Regions from separate parts of the Pseudomonas sp. LBUM1643 genome, predicted to be linked through region 3. Evidence: predicted binding sites of a transcription regulator. Region 3 holds the regulator's gene; each other region holds the start of a gene.
The links. Region 3 encodes sigma-54, which starts transcription at its own class of promoters, with help from an activator protein. Its sites were predicted from a motif close to ANTGGCATNNANNTTGCTNT; they were not measured.

Region 1 (3,813 bases), 590 kb from region 3:
CGGTGACGCAGGCCACAGGCATACAGCCCCGGGCTCTTAGCTCGGTCGATAAACGCGCACATTGGCATGCCCCTCACTGAGCAAATGGTGGGCATGCAGGCGACTCATCACGCCTTTGTCGCAATACAGCAGGTACTGGCGAGTAGGGTCCAGTTCCTTGAAACGAGCGTTCAATGCATAAAACGGCATCGTCTGTACCTCAATGCCAGCAATTGCCATCGGGTCGTCTTCAGCGGCATCCGGGTGACGGATGTCGATGATGATCTGGCCCGCCAGTGCTTCGCTGACTTCTTCGATCTGCAAGTCCTGGCCCAATTCGTCGATGACGCGATCGATCGGTACCAGTTTGGCGTTCTCGAGCGCACGCTCAAGAACCGCCATGTCGAATTCTTTCTCTTCATGCTCCACGCGCGGACGCTTGGCGTGGGTCTTGGGGTTCACCGAGATGACCCCGCAGTATTCCGGCATGTGCTTGGCGAAATCGGCGGTACCGATTTCGTTGGCCAGATCAATGATGTCCTGCTTGTGACTGGCGATCAGCGGACGCAAGACCAGCTTGTCGGTCACGCAGTCGATCACGGACAGGTTCGGCAGTGTCTGGCTCGACACCTGGGAAATCGCTTCGCCGGTAACCAGCGCCTCGATCTCCAGCCGATCAGCGATTCGGGATGCAGCGCGCAACATCATACGCTTCAAAACCACACCCATATGACTGTTATCGACTTTCCCGAGAATTTCTCCCAGTACTTCCTCGAACGGCACACTGACAAATAACACGCGTTGGGAGCTTCCGTACTTCTTCCAGATGAAGTGCGCGACTTCCATCACGCCCAGCTCATGGGCCCTTCCGCCCAGATTGAAGAAGCAGAAATGGCTCATCAGCCCACGGCGCATGATCTGGTACGCGGCCACGGTGGAGTCGAAGCCGCCCGACATCAGCACAAGCGTCTGTTCCAGGGCACCCAGCGGATAACCGCCGATGCTGTTGTGCTGGTTGTGGATCACGAACAACCGTTTGTCGCGAATTTCGATGCGAACTTCGATTTCCGGCTCTTTCAGCGAGATTCCGGCGGCGCCGCACTGACGACGCAGTTGGCTGCCGACATATTTCTCGACGTCCATCGAGCTGAATTCATGCTTGCCGGCACGCTTGCAGCGCACCGAAAAAATCTTCCCTGCCAGCGCGTCACCGAAGTGCTGTTTGCACTTGGCAACGATGTCGTCGAAGTCGCCCAAAGGGTACTCATCGACCTGCAGGAAATGTGCGATACCCGGCATGCAGCTCAGGCGCTCGGTCATCTCCTTCAGTACTTTGGGCTCGGCTACGCGGGTTTCAAGCTCGAGATTGTCCCACACACCGTTCACCACCACGGCCGGGTCCAGGTCGCGGAGCACGGTGCGGATGTTTTTGGCCAATTGGCGGATGAAACGCATCCGTACCGGGCGGCTCTTGATGGTGATCTCGGGGAAGACTTTTACGATTAGTTTCATGAAAACAGCGCGCGCTGGGCCAGCCGAAAAAGGGGGGCGCGGATTATAGCGGAAATTGCTCAAGGTTTAACCAGTTAATGTGCAGAAGGTTTTGCGCGCACCAAAACAGGTCATTTACTGAAAACAGCGCCACATTACAGGGCGATATTTTCCAGTAAACGTCTTATCAAGCCTTTATAAGCGTGAATTTGGGGCAAAAAACCCACGGTGGGGCACTGGCATGCAATTTGCTCCCTTGTGAGGCAGGTTGCCTTGGCAGAGTATTCGCGCCGGCATCACCCACATTCTAAGGGCATCCACTACTTAAGCCCGAAGCCACCCGGAGGACACTATGTCGAAGTCGGTTCAACTCATCAAAGATCATGACGTCAAGTGGATTGATCTGCGCTTCACGGACACCAAAGGCACTCAGCACCACGTGACCATGCCGGCTCGCGACGCGCTGGATGACGCTTTCTTCGAAGAAGGCAAAATGTTCGACGGTTCCTCCATCGCTGGCTGGAAAGGCATCGAAGCTTCCGACATGATCCTGCTGCCAGACGACAGCACTGCCGTTCTCGATCCGTTCACCGAAGACCCAACGCTGATCATCGTGTGCGACGTCATCGAGCCGTCGACCATGCAGGGCTACGACCGTGACCCACGTGCGATCGCCAAGCGTGCCGAGGAATACCTGAAGTCGACCGGTATCGGCGATACCGTTTTCGTTGGTCCGGAGCCAGAGTTCTTCATCTTTGACCAAGTGAAATTCAAGTCGGACATCTCCGGCTCGATGTTCAAAATCATCTCCGAGCAAGGTTCGTGGATGTCTGACCAGGACGTCGAAGGCGGCAACCATGGCCACCGTCCAGGCATCAAAGGCGGCTACTTCCCGGTTCCACCGTTTGACCACGACCATGAAATCCGTACCTCCATGTGCAACGCCATGGAAGAAATGGGCCTGGTCATCGAAGTTCACCACCACGAAGTGGCAACTGCTGGCCAGAACGAAATCGGCGTGAAGTTCAACACCCTGGTCGCCAAGGCTGACGAAGTTCAGACCCTGAAGTACTGCGTACACAACGTGGCTGTTGCTTACGGCCGTACTGCTACCTTCATGCCTAAGCCTCTGTACGGCGATAACGGTTCGGGTATGCACGTTCACCTGTCCATCGCTAAAGAAGGCAAGAACACCTTCGCTGGCGAAGGCTATGCCGGCCTGTCCGACACCGCACTGTTCTTCATCGGCGGTATCATCAAGCACGGTAAGGCACTGAACGGCTTCACCAACCCGTCGACCAACTCCTACAAGCGTCTGGTCCCAGGTTTCGAAGCGCCAGTGATGCTGGCCTACTCGGCTCGCAACCGTTCCGCTTCGATCCGTATTCCTTACGTGTCCAGCCCTCGCGCTCGCCGTATCGAAGCTCGCTTCCCGGATCCGGCAGCCAACCCGTACCTGGCCTTCGCTGCCCTGGTAATGGCTGGTCTGGACGGTATCCAGAACAAGATCCACCCTGGCGATGCAGCTGACAAAAACCTGTACGACCTGCCGCCTGAAGAGGCGAAAGAGATCCCACAAGTTTGCGGCAGCCTGAAAGAAGCCCTGGAAGAGCTGGACAAAGGTCGTGCGTTCCTGACCAAAGGCGGCGTTTTCAGCGACGACTTCATCGACGCTTACATCGCTCTGAAAAGCGAAGAAGAAATCAAGGTCCGTACCTTCGTACACCCACTGGAATACGAGCTGTACTACAGCTGCTGATCCGGTAGCGCCTGCGCAAGCGGCGTGAAAAAGAAAGGCCTCCTTCGGGAGGCCTTTTTTGTGGGCAAAGTCAAAAGATCGCAGCCTTCGGCAGCTCCTACTTTGGAACGCGTACAACCTGTAGGAGCTGCCGAAGGCTGCGATCTTTTGATCTCGCCTTTAAGCATCCGAATGTTAACAACTTGGGCCAACCGCCAGCCCTGACCTATGCTGCACCCCAACGCTTTCGTTTCTGGTCGATTTTATGGGTCGTGGTTTTCTATTGATGTTGCTGCTGATCGCCCTGCCCGCCGCAGCGCAGATCTATAAGTACACCGACGCCGCCGGCAATACCGCGTACAGCAATCAGCCGCCCGATGGCGTGCAGGCGCAGCCCGTCGAGTTGCCACCCCTGAACAGCGTCGAGCGACAGGCCCCACCTGCGCCAGCCGCCGAAGCCAACAACCGTCAGCAGCCACTGAGCGCCTATGAGGTGCTTGAGCTGACCAACTTGCCCACCACCGAAGCCCTGCGCGCCAACAACGGCACGTTCACCGTCAATGTGCAGATCAAACCTCGCCTGCAAGGAGCTCATCTGTTCAGGC
Region 2 (3,813 bases), 2.5 Mb from region 3:
TGTAGGTATCCCACGTGTTAGCACTGGTTTTCACCATGTACTGATTCATCTCGTGCTGGTTGCCCTGGCTGTCGTAAATCGGCGTGTTGAATTGCTTGCTATAGGTCTCGGACTTGGTTGGATCGAATTTGTTGGTGGCCACGGTCTGGTCGATGACCTTGTCCGTGGAGTTCAGGTTAATCGTCGACGACACCGCACTGCTCGACTTCGGAGCCAGGTTTGACGTGTCGATGCGCAGGTCGGTCAACATACCGTTCTGGATTTTGCCGTTGGCATCCACACCGTAGCCTTGCAGGCGCGAAGTGCCGTCGGTGTTGGTGACATACCCGTCTTTGTCGACCTTGAACGTACCGGCGCGGGTGTAGGACAGCGAACCGCTGTTATTCAGCACGAAGAAACCGGAACCGTTGATGCCCATGTCCAGTACGTTACCGGTGTTGCTGATATCGCCCTGGGTGAACTGCTGGGAAACGTTGGCCAGGCGCACACCGCTGCCGACGACCTTGCTTCCGGTACCCAGTTTGGACGCCGAGTAGACGTCTTCGAATTCTGCACGGGACGATTTGAAACCGGTGGTTGCGACGTTGGCGATGTTGTTGCCAGTCACGTCCAGTTGTTTGTTGGCTGCAAAGAGACCGCTAAGGCCGATATTGAAAGACATGTTTCACTCCTTTATGCCGGGTTAGTCGGCTTTACATACCAATGGTTTGTACTTTGGACAGGGCGATGCTGCCCAGCCCGGCGAGGTTGAGCATCAACTCACCGCCCGTCTGGCTGATGGTCACGCTGTTGACCGTCGCTGGCAGGTTAGTGACCAGCGATACAGCCTGGCTGTCGATGGTGGCCGTCGCCGCGAAGGTGTAAGTACCCGACTCGACCGTATTACCCGCGCTGTCTTTTCCGTCCCAGATAAAGCTGGCATTGCCGGCAGTCTGGCTGCCCATGTCGATGGTGCGGACGACCTTGCCGTCCTTGTCGGAAATCTTCAGCGCGACCGCAGGGACCGAGCCTGGAATGGCCACGGTGCCGGTCATGCTCTTGGAGGTATCGACAACCGCTTTATCGCTAGGCGCGATTACGGAACGCCCCACCAGCGACGAGGCCTGCAAGGCCTGCGACGAGTTGTAGTTGCCGGCAATGCCACTCACCGTATCGTTGAGTGTGGTGATGCCTTCCAGGCTGCTGAACTGCGCCAACTGGGCGACGAACTCGCCGTTGTCCTGCGGTTCGAGCGGGTTCTGGTTTTTCAGCTGGGTCACCAGCAACTGCAGGAACGCGTCTTTGCCCAGGGCTTTTTTGCCGGCAGCGCTATTGGTTGCCGACGCCAGGCCATCACTGGTGGTGGAGGTGTTCTTGATCGAGGAGTTGGCCAGGATGTCGTTGAGGCTCAAGCCGCTTGTCGTATCGGTAACACTCATCTGAGTCGCCCCTTATCACTGACCGAGAGTCAGGACCTTCTGCATCATGGTTTTGGCCGTGTTCATCATTTCGGCGTTGGTCTGAAAGGACCGGCTCGCGGAAATCATGTCGGCCATTTCCTCCACGACGTTGACGTTCGGATAGTAGACATAGCCCTTGGCATCAGCAGCCGGATGGTTCGGCTCGTAGCGAGCCTCCAGGTTGCTCTGGTCTTCGACCACACCCAGCACTTGCACACCCTGACCCGCCGCGTCCTGATTCTGGAACAGCGAATCGCTGCCGCCGCTCTGACCACCCTGGAACATGGTGGCAAACACCGGATGACGCGCGCGGTAGGTTTGATCGATGCTCGACGAGACGGTCTCGGCGTTGGCGATGTTACTGGCGACGGTGTTCAGGCGAGTGGTCTGGGCACTCATGCCGCTACCGGCAATGTTGAAAACACTGGACAGGGACATGAATTATTCTCCGCGCAGGGCTGAAATCAGCCCTTTGAATTTACTGTTGAGCAAGGTGAAGCTGGCCTGGAAGTTGACGGAGTTTTCCGCGTAGTTCGACTGTTCCAGCTGGGCGTCCACGGTGTTCTGATCAATCGACGGTTGCATCGGCGTGCGATACAGCAGTGACTCGTCACCGCTGTCCAAGCCTTGGGCCTCGATATGACGGCTGTTGGTCATGTTCAGCGCGAAACCGCCGCTCTTGGTTTTCTCGCTCTGTTCGGCGAGCACCTTCGAGAAGTCCAGATCCCGAGCCTTGTAGTTCGGGGTGTCTGCGTTGGCGATGTTGTTCGCCAGGACTTCGGCACGCTGTGCGCGGAAGTTGAGAGCCTGTTGGTGAATACCGAGCGCTTTATCGAAGCTGATGCTCATGTCGGGAAACCTTCGGGTGACCTGATTTTTCGTACGGTGAACTTAGCAAGCCGCGTGCCAATTGGAAAAACCCCGCAAACAGTGGGTTTTCGGGCAGTGGCAAGGGTGGCAATGACAGAAAAGCGGCAATCGACTTCCGCCGCCTGCCGCTTTTCTGCCGCTTAGATGCATTCGCAATGACAACAGCGGACCCGGTGGGAGGTGGATTTGAAAAATCATCAGGCATAAAAAAACGGAAGTCCCTGAGGACTTCCGTTTTTTTTAATTAACCCCGAATCATTTCGCCTGGTAAATGATCCCCGGGCTGCACTGGACCATCTGGTAATGATCCGGCAAACCATTCAGCGCTTCGGAAGCGCCGAGGAACAGATAGCCTCCCGGTTTCAACGTGCTATGGATACGCAACAAGATGTCTTTCTTCACCTCGGCGGAGAAGTAGATCAACACGTTACGGCAGAACACGATGTCGAACTTGCCAAGCGCCGCGTAACTGTCCAGCAGATTGAACGAGCGAAACTCCACCCGACTCTTGATCGGCGCCTTGATGGCCCAGCGTCCCGGTCCCTTGGGATCGAAATAACGCTGCAGGCGCTCGGGCGAAAGACCACGACCGATTGCCAGGCTGTCGTACTCGCCAGTCTTGCAGTTGGTCAGCATGGTGCCGGAAAGATCAGTGGCAACGATCTGCACACCCATCTTCAGTTGCCCCAGATTGACCCGCTCGAATTCGTCGATCGACATCGACAGCGAATAGGGTTCCTGACCCGACGAGCACGCGGCCGACCAGATCCGCAGACGCTGGCCGGGCGCCGCCTTGATCGCTTCAGGCAGTACCTTGTTCTTCAAGACTTCAAACGGATAGGTGTCACGAAACCACAGGGTTTCGTTGGTCGTCATGGCATCCACCACCATCTCGCGCAAACCACTGCGCGGCTGGGTCTGGATGCGCTGGACCAGCTCACCCAGGGACTTGATGCCTTGCTGCTCCATCAGTTTGTTGAGACGGCTCGATACCAGGTACTGCTTGTTTTCACCGAGCAAAATGCCACAGGCTTTTTCCAGGAATACCCGGAACTGTTCGAAATCCAAATTACCCGTAGACAATGATGCCGCCTCTTAACTCGTGTTGACCGCCAGGGACAAAAGGCCCCTAGCTGATATCTGCTGCTTTGATCCGGTCGACTACCCGGGATGCCAGGTCATCAGGGCGGAATTTGGCAAGGAAGTCATCGGCACCGACTTTCTTGACCATCGCCTGATTGAACACCCCCGACAACGAAGTATGCAGGATGATATGAAGCTTTTGCATGCGAGGGTCACTGCGGATCTCGGCGGTGAGGGTGTACCCGTCCATTTCCGGCATCTCGATGTCGGAAATCATCATCAGGAACTCTTCTTCCGGCTTTTTACCTTCATCGACCAACTTGCGCAGGTAGTCCAGCGCTTGCCGGCCGTCGTTCAGCGCCACCACTTCGACGCCGACCGTTTGTAGACAACGCGAGACCTGCTTGCGTGCCACCGACGA
Region 3 (3,813 bases):
AATCGACGGCGCCGGTGGCGTCTCGACTGGCACGGGAATGAAAGCGTATTTGAAAGAAAGCAGGATACACCTGCTATCGAACGTAAGAGGACAGTATGAGGCTCGTTAAAACCCTCCCTATTTTGCTCAGTCTGGGCGCAGCACTGGGAAGCGTGAGCGCCTGGGCTCTGCCGAACGATCAACAACAGCCAATCCGCATTCAGGCCGACGATGCCCAACTGGACGACAAGAACGGTGTTGCCACTTACACCGGCGACGTGATCATCACCCAAGGGTCGATGAAGGTTACCGGTAATAAGGTAACCATGACCCGCGCGCCGAATGGCGACATCGACGTGGTGACCTCGGTCGGCAACCTGGCTTACTTCGAGCAACTGCAAACCGCCGGCGACGCCAAGCCCGTCCAGGGCTGGGGTGTGACCATCCAGTACCACGCCACGCAAAACCGCGTTGTACTGATCGACAAGGCCAAGGTCATCGACAAGGACAACAACGTCACTCAAGGCGAGAAAATCGTCTATGACACCGAGAAGAAGCTGGCGAGCGCTGGTCGCGCTACAGGTAGCAAGGTGACCGAGTCGCGTCCACGCATTGATATGGTGATTCAACCTAAAAAGAAAACCGACGAGCAGAAGGCCCAGTAATGGCAACTCTGAAAGCTCAGCATCTGGCCAAAGCCTACAAGAGCCGCCAGGTTGTGCGTGATGTCAGCCTGTCCATCGACAGCGGTCAGATCGTCGGTTTGCTCGGGCCCAACGGCGCCGGCAAGACCACCTGTTTTTATATGATTGTCGGCCTCGTGCAGGCCGATCAGGGCCGTGTACTGATCGATGACCTCGACGTCAGCCATCAGCCAATGCACGGCCGAGCCAAGGCCGGTATCGGCTATCTTCCGCAAGAGGCGTCGATCTTCCGCAAACTGTCGGTGGCCGATAACATCATGGCGATCCTCGAGACCCGCAAGGAACTCGACAAGGCGGGCCGCCGGAAGGAGCTAGAAAGCCTGCTTCAGGAATTCCACATCAGCCACATCCGCGACAACCTCGGCATGAGCCTGTCCGGTGGTGAACGTCGCCGCGTGGAGATTGCACGCGCGCTGGCTACCAATCCGAAATTCATCCTCCTCGACGAACCGTTCGCCGGCGTGGACCCGATTTCGGTGGGCGACATCAAGCAAATCATTTATCACCTCAAGGCCAAGGGCATCGGCGTCCTGATCACTGACCACAACGTCCGTGAAACCCTGGATATTTGCGAGACGGCGTACATCGTCAACGATGGTCAACTGATCGCCGAAGGCGACTCTGCCACGATCCTGGCCAACGACCTGGTCAAGGAAGTGTACCTGGGCCACGAGTTTCGCCTGTAAGCGCGCAAGTGCCTGGTCATTCGTCCGAGCGCTCGTACCGATAAAAAATCAACGTTTTTTATTGTTACTGCGCTCTAGGCAAACGCTGCGGTTTCGGGCATATAATTTGCTTATGTTTGGCGCCTCGGCGCCCTGTAGTGGATGGCGCAAGCGCGCCGGCGAATAAGGTTTAAGCCCCTGCCATGAAACCATCGCTAGTCTTGAGAATGGGCCAGCAGCTGACGATGACACCTCAGCTGCAACAGGCCATCCGCCTTCTCCAATTGTCGACCCTGGACCTGCAACAGGAAATCCAGGAGGCTCTGGAGTCCAATCCGATGCTCGAACGCCAGGAAGAAGGCGACGACTTCGACAACGCCGATCCTTTGGCCGACAAAGCCGAACAGCAACCTAACGCCGATGTTTCGGAACCCTCCTACCAGGAAACCGCCCCTACGGTGGATAACCTCGAGGAAGGAGACTGGAACGAGCGTATTCCCAACGAGTTGCCTGTTGATACCGCGTGGGAAGACGTCTACCAGACCAGCGCCAGCAGCTTGCCGAGCAACGATGACGACGAGTGGGACTTCACCACCCGTACATCCGCCGGCGAAAGCCTGCAAAGCCACCTGTTGTGGCAGCTGAACCTGGCACCGATGTCCGACACCGATCGCCTGATCGCCGTGACCCTGATCGATTGCATCAATAATCAGGGCTATCTCGACGAAACCCTCGAGGAAATTCTCGAAGCCTTCGACCCGGAACTGGACATCGAGCTCGATGAAATCGAAGCCGTCCTGCACCGCATCCAGCAATTCGAACCCGCCGGCATCGCCGCCCGTAACCTGGGTGAATGCCTGCTGTTGCAACTGCGCCAGTTGCCCGCCAAAACCCCTTGGCTCGCCGAAGCCAAGCGTCTGGTCACCGATTACATCGACCTGCTGGGCAGCCGTGATTACAGCCAGCTGATGCGCCGTATGAAGCTCAAGGAAGACGAACTGCGCCAGGTGATCGAACTGGTTCAGAGCCTTAACCCACGCCCGGGCTCGCAAATCGAATCCAGTGAAGCCGAATACGTCGTTCCTGATGTAATCGTGCGCAAGGACAACGAACGCTGGCTGGTCGAGCTTAATCAGGAATCGGTGCCTCGACTGCGGGTGAACGCCCAATACGCCGGTTTTGTTCGCCGCGCCGATACCAGCGCAGACAACACCTTCATGCGCAATCAGTTGCAGGAGGCTCGCTGGTTCATCAAGAGCCTGCAAAGCCGCAATGAAACGCTGATGAAAGTAGCCACCCAGATCGTCGAGCATCAGCGCGGTTTTCTGGAGTATGGCGACGAAGCCATGAAACCGCTGGTGCTGCATGACATCGCTGAGGCGGTGGGCATGCATGAGTCGACGATTTCACGGGTAACCACGCAAAAATTCATGCATACCCCCCGGGGCATTTATGAACTGAAATATTTTTTCTCCAGCCACGTCAGCACTTCCGAAGGCGGCGAATGCTCTTCCACGGCGATCCGCGCGATCATCAAAAAACTGGTTGCTGCGGAAAACCAGAAAAAGCCGTTGAGTGACAGCAAGATCGCTGGTTTACTGGAGGCACAAGGCATTCAGGTGGCTCGCCGCACCGTCGCCAAGTACCGCGAATCCCTCGGGATCGCGCCTTCGAGCGAACGTAAGCGGTTGATGTAAGCCACGCCACAGCGTTCCAGTGGTAGATCATCTGATCTACCGCTTTATGCACTGGCAACGAAGGAGAAGCTGTATGCAAGTCAACATCAGTGGACACCAACTGGAAGTGACCGAACCCCTGCGCACCTATATCGGCGAAAAACTCGACCGGTTAGAGAGGCATTTCGACAAGATTACCAACGTGCAAGTCACGATGAACGTCGAAAAGCTGCAGCAGAAAATCGAAGCCACGCTGCATATCCCCGGCGGAGAAGTGGTCGCCAACGCTGAGCATACGGACATGTATGCCGCCATCGACCTGCTGACCGACAAGCTGGATCGCCAACTCAAAAAGCATAAGGAAAAGACCCAGAGCCTCCTCCAGGGCGCAACCGGTCGTTAACACTCCCAACCCATGATCCGACTTGAAAACATTCTGACCCCCGGCCGTTCCCTCGTGAACGTGCCGGGCGGCAGCAAAAAGAAAGCCCTCGAGCAAATTGCCAACCTAATCCACCGCGAAGTGCCGGATCTGGCCATGCAGGATGTCTTCGAGAGCCTGGTCGCCCGTGAAAAACTTGGTTCTACCGGTTTTGGCAACGGCATCGCGATTCCCCACTGCCGCCTCAAAGGCTGCGAAAGTCCAATCAGTGCATTGATGCACCTGGACGCCCCCATCGATTTCGACGCCATCGACGGCGCTCCGGTTGACCTGCTGTTTGTTCTGCTGGTCCCGCAAGCCGCCACCGATGCGCACCTGGAGCTACTTCGTCAGATCGCCAGCATGCT
Region 4 (3,813 bases), 1.9 Mb from region 3:
GGTTTTTTGCAATGACTGCACAATTTGCGCGCAAGGCGCTGAGCGATGATCAGGCTGACGGACGTCGCAATGTTAAAGCCCTGAACACCCATGTTGTGCAGGCGGGTGAGGGTTTCCGCCGCACTGTTGGTGTGCAGGGTCGACAATACCAGGTGCCCGGTCTGGGCCGCCTTGATGGCGATTTCAGCGGTTTCGAGGTCACGGATTTCGCCGACCATGATCACGTCCGGGTCCTGCCGCAAAAAGGAGCGCAACGCCTGGGCAAAATCCAGGCCTTGCTTGGGATTGACGTTGACCTGGTTGACGCCTTCCATGTTGATTTCCACCGGGTCTTCGGCGGTGGAGATGTTGATGTCCACGGTGTTGAGAATGTTCAGGCCGGTGTAGAGCGATACGGTCTTGCCGGAACCCGTGGGGCCGGTGACCAGGATCATGCCCTGTGGCTGCCTCAGCGCGGCCATGTACAGATCTTTTTGCGCGGGTTCGTAACCGAGGGCGTCGATGCCCATTTGTGCGCTGGACGGATCGAGGATCCGGATCACCACTTTCTCGCCCCATAGGGTCGGCAGGGTATTGACCCGGAAGTCGATGGATTTGCTTTTGGACAGGCGCATTTTGATCCGCCCGTCCTGGGGGCGGCGTCGTTCGGAAATGTCGAGGCTGGCCATGACTTTCAACCGCGCGGCGATGCGGCCCGCCAGTTGAATCGGTGGCTTGGCAACTTCGCGCAGCATGCCGTCGGTGCGCATCCGCACGCGGTAGGTTTTTTCGTAAGGCTCGAAGTGCAGGTCCGAGGAGCCACTTTTTATCGCGTCGAGCAGCATCTTGTGGACGAAGCGAACCACTGGCGCGTCATCGGCATCCTGTCCAGCGATGGCGTCCGCTTTGCTGTCATCGGCTGAATCAATGTCCACGCCATCAAGGTCAACGTCGGCCATGTCTTCCAGGCCGGTGGAGTGGGTGTCGAAGAGTTTTTCGATGGCGTCGCTTAGCTTTTCATCCTCTACCAGAATGGCTTCGGTGGTCAGCCCGGTACTGAACTGGATGTCATTGATGACTTGATGGTTGGTCGGGTCGGAAACCCCCACGAACAACTTGTTACCACGCCGCCACAGGGGCAAGACGTGGTGTTGGCGCACGAGCTTTTCGCTGACCAGTCCTTTGGGCTGGCCTTCCTTGTCGAGGGCATTGAGGTCGAACAGCGCCATGCCGAAATGCTCGGAGGCGATCTCGGCGACTCGCCGGCTCTTCACCAGCCTGTTCTGCACCAGATAGCTGACCAGGGAGATGCGGTTGCGTTGGGCTTGCTGATACGCCTGTTGCGCGCTTTTGTCAGTCAGCAGCTCGGCCAGGACCAGTTGCTTGGCCAGGCCGCTAAGAGCGATGTCATTCATTGGGATACCGGACGCAGACAGTTCATGACTTATAGCCTAGTCAAGGGACGGAGCCAAACCAGCCGTGGTGAAGTGACAAAAAGTGTCAGATAGTGCGGATTACGAGGGCTCTAAAGATGGGTAATTTGCGCTTGCCCCCAGCGTGCAGGCGTTGCGGCTGTTGGCATGCGCTGTGCTGGGATAAATGCAGATCATGAGATTCCGACTCATGCATGGAGCTTGTCTATGAATAACCAAAAAGGTTTTACCCTGATCGAGCTGTTGATCGTTGTGGCGATCATCGGGATCCTGGCGACGTTCGCTATCCCGGCCTATTCGAAGTACCAGGCGCGGGCGAAGATGACGGCTGGCGCGGCCGAAGTATCGGCGCTGAAGGTCAATTATGAAGATGCGGTGAACTCCGGTACTGCGGCACCAGCAGCGACAGCCTTCAACCCCGCTGGCGATACGCAAAACTGCACCATCACCGCTGCTACGAGTCCTGCTTCAGGCATCGTTTGCACAATCAAAGGCGCACCTTCCGTTATTACCGGCGCAACTGTGACGTTGACTCGCGATGCCGCCAAAGGCTGGTCATGCGCCACCAGTGTTATCGCAGACTACGCGCCGAAAGGTTGCACGCCTGCTGCTGGCTGATCCAGTTTCAGCATCATCAAGAGCCCTGTATTTCGCGATACAGGGCTTTTTTTTGATTCTGATACGGCGCAATCGGGAAATTTGAGAAAACCCCCGACAATTCATGGCCTTAGGCCCACGCCAAAACCCGCAACTTGCATGTCCATTATTTCCAACTCATGCAAATTGCATGATTTCGAAAATCAGGTGATTTTTTAACCTGTTGATTTATAAGTAATTATTCTGTGTTTCAAAGTTGGCACAGCGTTCGCAATATACCCAGTAACCCTGCTGACAAGACACGCAGCAGACTTTCCAGAAAAACAGGAGTTACTCGTATGAAGAAGTTCGCTATCACTGCCGCTGCTGCTACCGCGCTGACCCTGACCCTGACCATGGCCGGTTCCGCATTTGCACAAACTACCCAGGCTACCCAGTCACCAATGGTGCTGGCCGCTGGTGAAGTGACCGAAGCCAAAGAAGCTACTTCCGATACCTGGATCACTACCAAAGTCAAAGCAGACCTGGTTACCGAAAAAGGCATTCCTGGTACCGACATCAAAGTTGAAACCAACAAAGGCGTTGTGTCCCTGTCGTCCACTGTTGCAGTGACTGACGCTCAGAAAACCACCGCAGTGGCCATCGCCAAGAAAATCAAAGGCGTCAAAGCGGTCTCCGCTGACGGCCTGAAAGCCGAGTAACGGCACGACTTCTCGCCTGAACCGGGAGAAGGCGCGATAGACGGGCCGAGCTATACGTCTGTCGCAGCTTTGGAGTTCATGCGAAGGCCACAAGGATGTGGCCATTACAGGCCCCGGCATTCGTGTCGGGGCCTGTTCTATTGTGGAATTAAAAGATCGCAGCCTCGTTTCACTCGACAGCTCCTACAGGAAGCGCACATCCCTTGTCGGTGTGTAGGCGCTGTCGAGTGAAACGGGGCTGCGATCTTTTGACGTTCAACTACCGCGCTTGCTGGTGATCTGCACCAGGCGATTACCCTCGAACCGCAAGTACTGGTACATCCCGCCATTCGGCCCGTAAGTCCACTCTTCGACCTGGAATTCTTCCCGTCGGTTAGCGCTGCGCTTATAGCCCAGCGGGTCGCGTGCGACGGGCTCCCCGCACTTCTGCAAGACCTCGCTGGAACGATCCCCGACGCTGATCAATTGACTGCCGCAGCGTAGCGTGTCGGCCGCCCAGACATTCCCCGCGATCAATGTCAGCGCCAGGCTGAAAAACACTCTGCGAATCATCACTCGGCATCCAGGTGCAGGGGCGTAATGACCCGGCCGTCGCTTTCAGCTTCGCCAAGGTTGGCGTCGATGAAGTAAACGCGGTCATCGGCCAATTGCCCCTTGTCGACCAGATAGTCCTTGATGGCGCTGGCGCGGTCCTGACCCAGCTGACGTAACAGCACGTCACTGGAACTCCAGAACTTGATCAAACCTTCGCGCATTTTCGCGGTGCGTTCTTCCTTGCCCAGGTCTTTCCACTCGGCAGGCGGTTGGGTCTTCAGGCGTGTGCGGTAGATCCCTTCCAGCAGCGCGCCCTTTTCGCCGTCCGGCACCTCCAGAAGAGAGGCTTGGGCCGGCACTTTATCGCCGCGACGCTGGAGCATTTTGTAGTAGTTGTATTGGTATTCCCGCTCCAGACGTTGCTCGGCAATCAGCGGGCCGTCACTGCTGGCTGCAGCGGTGCCTTCAATTTCCAGGCGAAGGGCTGGACGTTCCTTGAGGGCCTGGGACAGTTTGATCAATGCACCCTCGGCATCCTTGCTCAAGTCACTTGAACCCGGGGCGAAGGA

Region 1: glnA (type I glutamate--ammonia ligase) is a predicted target of sigma-54. The motif match lies at 1,706-1,725, and genes of this name have one in related genera.
Region 2: flgB (flagellar basal body rod protein FlgB) is a predicted target of sigma-54. The motif match lies at 2,331-2,350, and genes of this name have one in related genera.
Region 4: ACA063_RS24975 (pilin) is a predicted target of sigma-54. The motif match lies at 1,554-1,573, and genes of this name have one in related genera.

The regions. Positions count from the first base shown of each region.
Region 1 covers NZ_CP166813.1:341,547-345,359, reverse strand. The annotation lists gene thiI (tRNA uracil 4-sulfurtransferase ThiI) at 37-1,491, opposite strand; gene glnA (type I glutamate--ammonia ligase) at 1,823-3,229, shown strand; gene ACA063_RS01520 (DUF4124 domain-containing protein) at 3,474-3,813, shown strand, end outside.
Region 2 covers NZ_CP166813.1:4,941,893-4,945,705, forward strand. The annotation lists gene flgE (flagellar hook protein FlgE) at 1-661, opposite strand, end outside; gene flgD (flagellar hook assembly protein FlgD) at 693-1,418, opposite strand; gene flgC (flagellar basal body rod protein FlgC) at 1,434-1,877, opposite strand; gene flgB (flagellar basal body rod protein FlgB) at 1,881-2,288, opposite strand; gene cheR (protein-glutamate O-methyltransferase CheR) at 2,565-3,392, opposite strand; gene ACA063_RS22230 (chemotaxis protein CheV) at 3,439-3,813, opposite strand, start outside.
Region 3 covers NZ_CP166813.1:934,542-938,354, reverse strand. The annotation lists gene lptC (LPS export ABC transporter periplasmic protein LptC) at 1-109, shown strand, start outside; gene lptA (lipopolysaccharide transport periplasmic protein LptA) at 96-644, shown strand; gene lptB (LPS export ABC transporter ATP-binding protein) at 644-1,369, shown strand; gene ACA063_RS04050 (RNA polymerase factor sigma-54) at 1,552-3,045, shown strand; gene hpf (ribosome hibernation-promoting factor, HPF/YfiA family) at 3,119-3,427, shown strand; gene ptsN (PTS IIA-like nitrogen regulatory protein PtsN) at 3,440-3,813, shown strand, end outside.
Region 4 covers NZ_CP166813.1:5,534,276-5,538,088, reverse strand. The annotation lists gene pilB (type IV-A pilus assembly ATPase PilB) at 1-1,394, opposite strand, end outside; gene ACA063_RS24975 (pilin) at 1,620-2,030, shown strand; gene ACA063_RS24970 (BON domain-containing protein) at 2,348-2,710, shown strand; gene ACA063_RS24965 (DUF2845 domain-containing protein) at 2,966-3,262, opposite strand; gene ACA063_RS24960 (DUF748 domain-containing protein) at 3,262-3,813, opposite strand, start outside.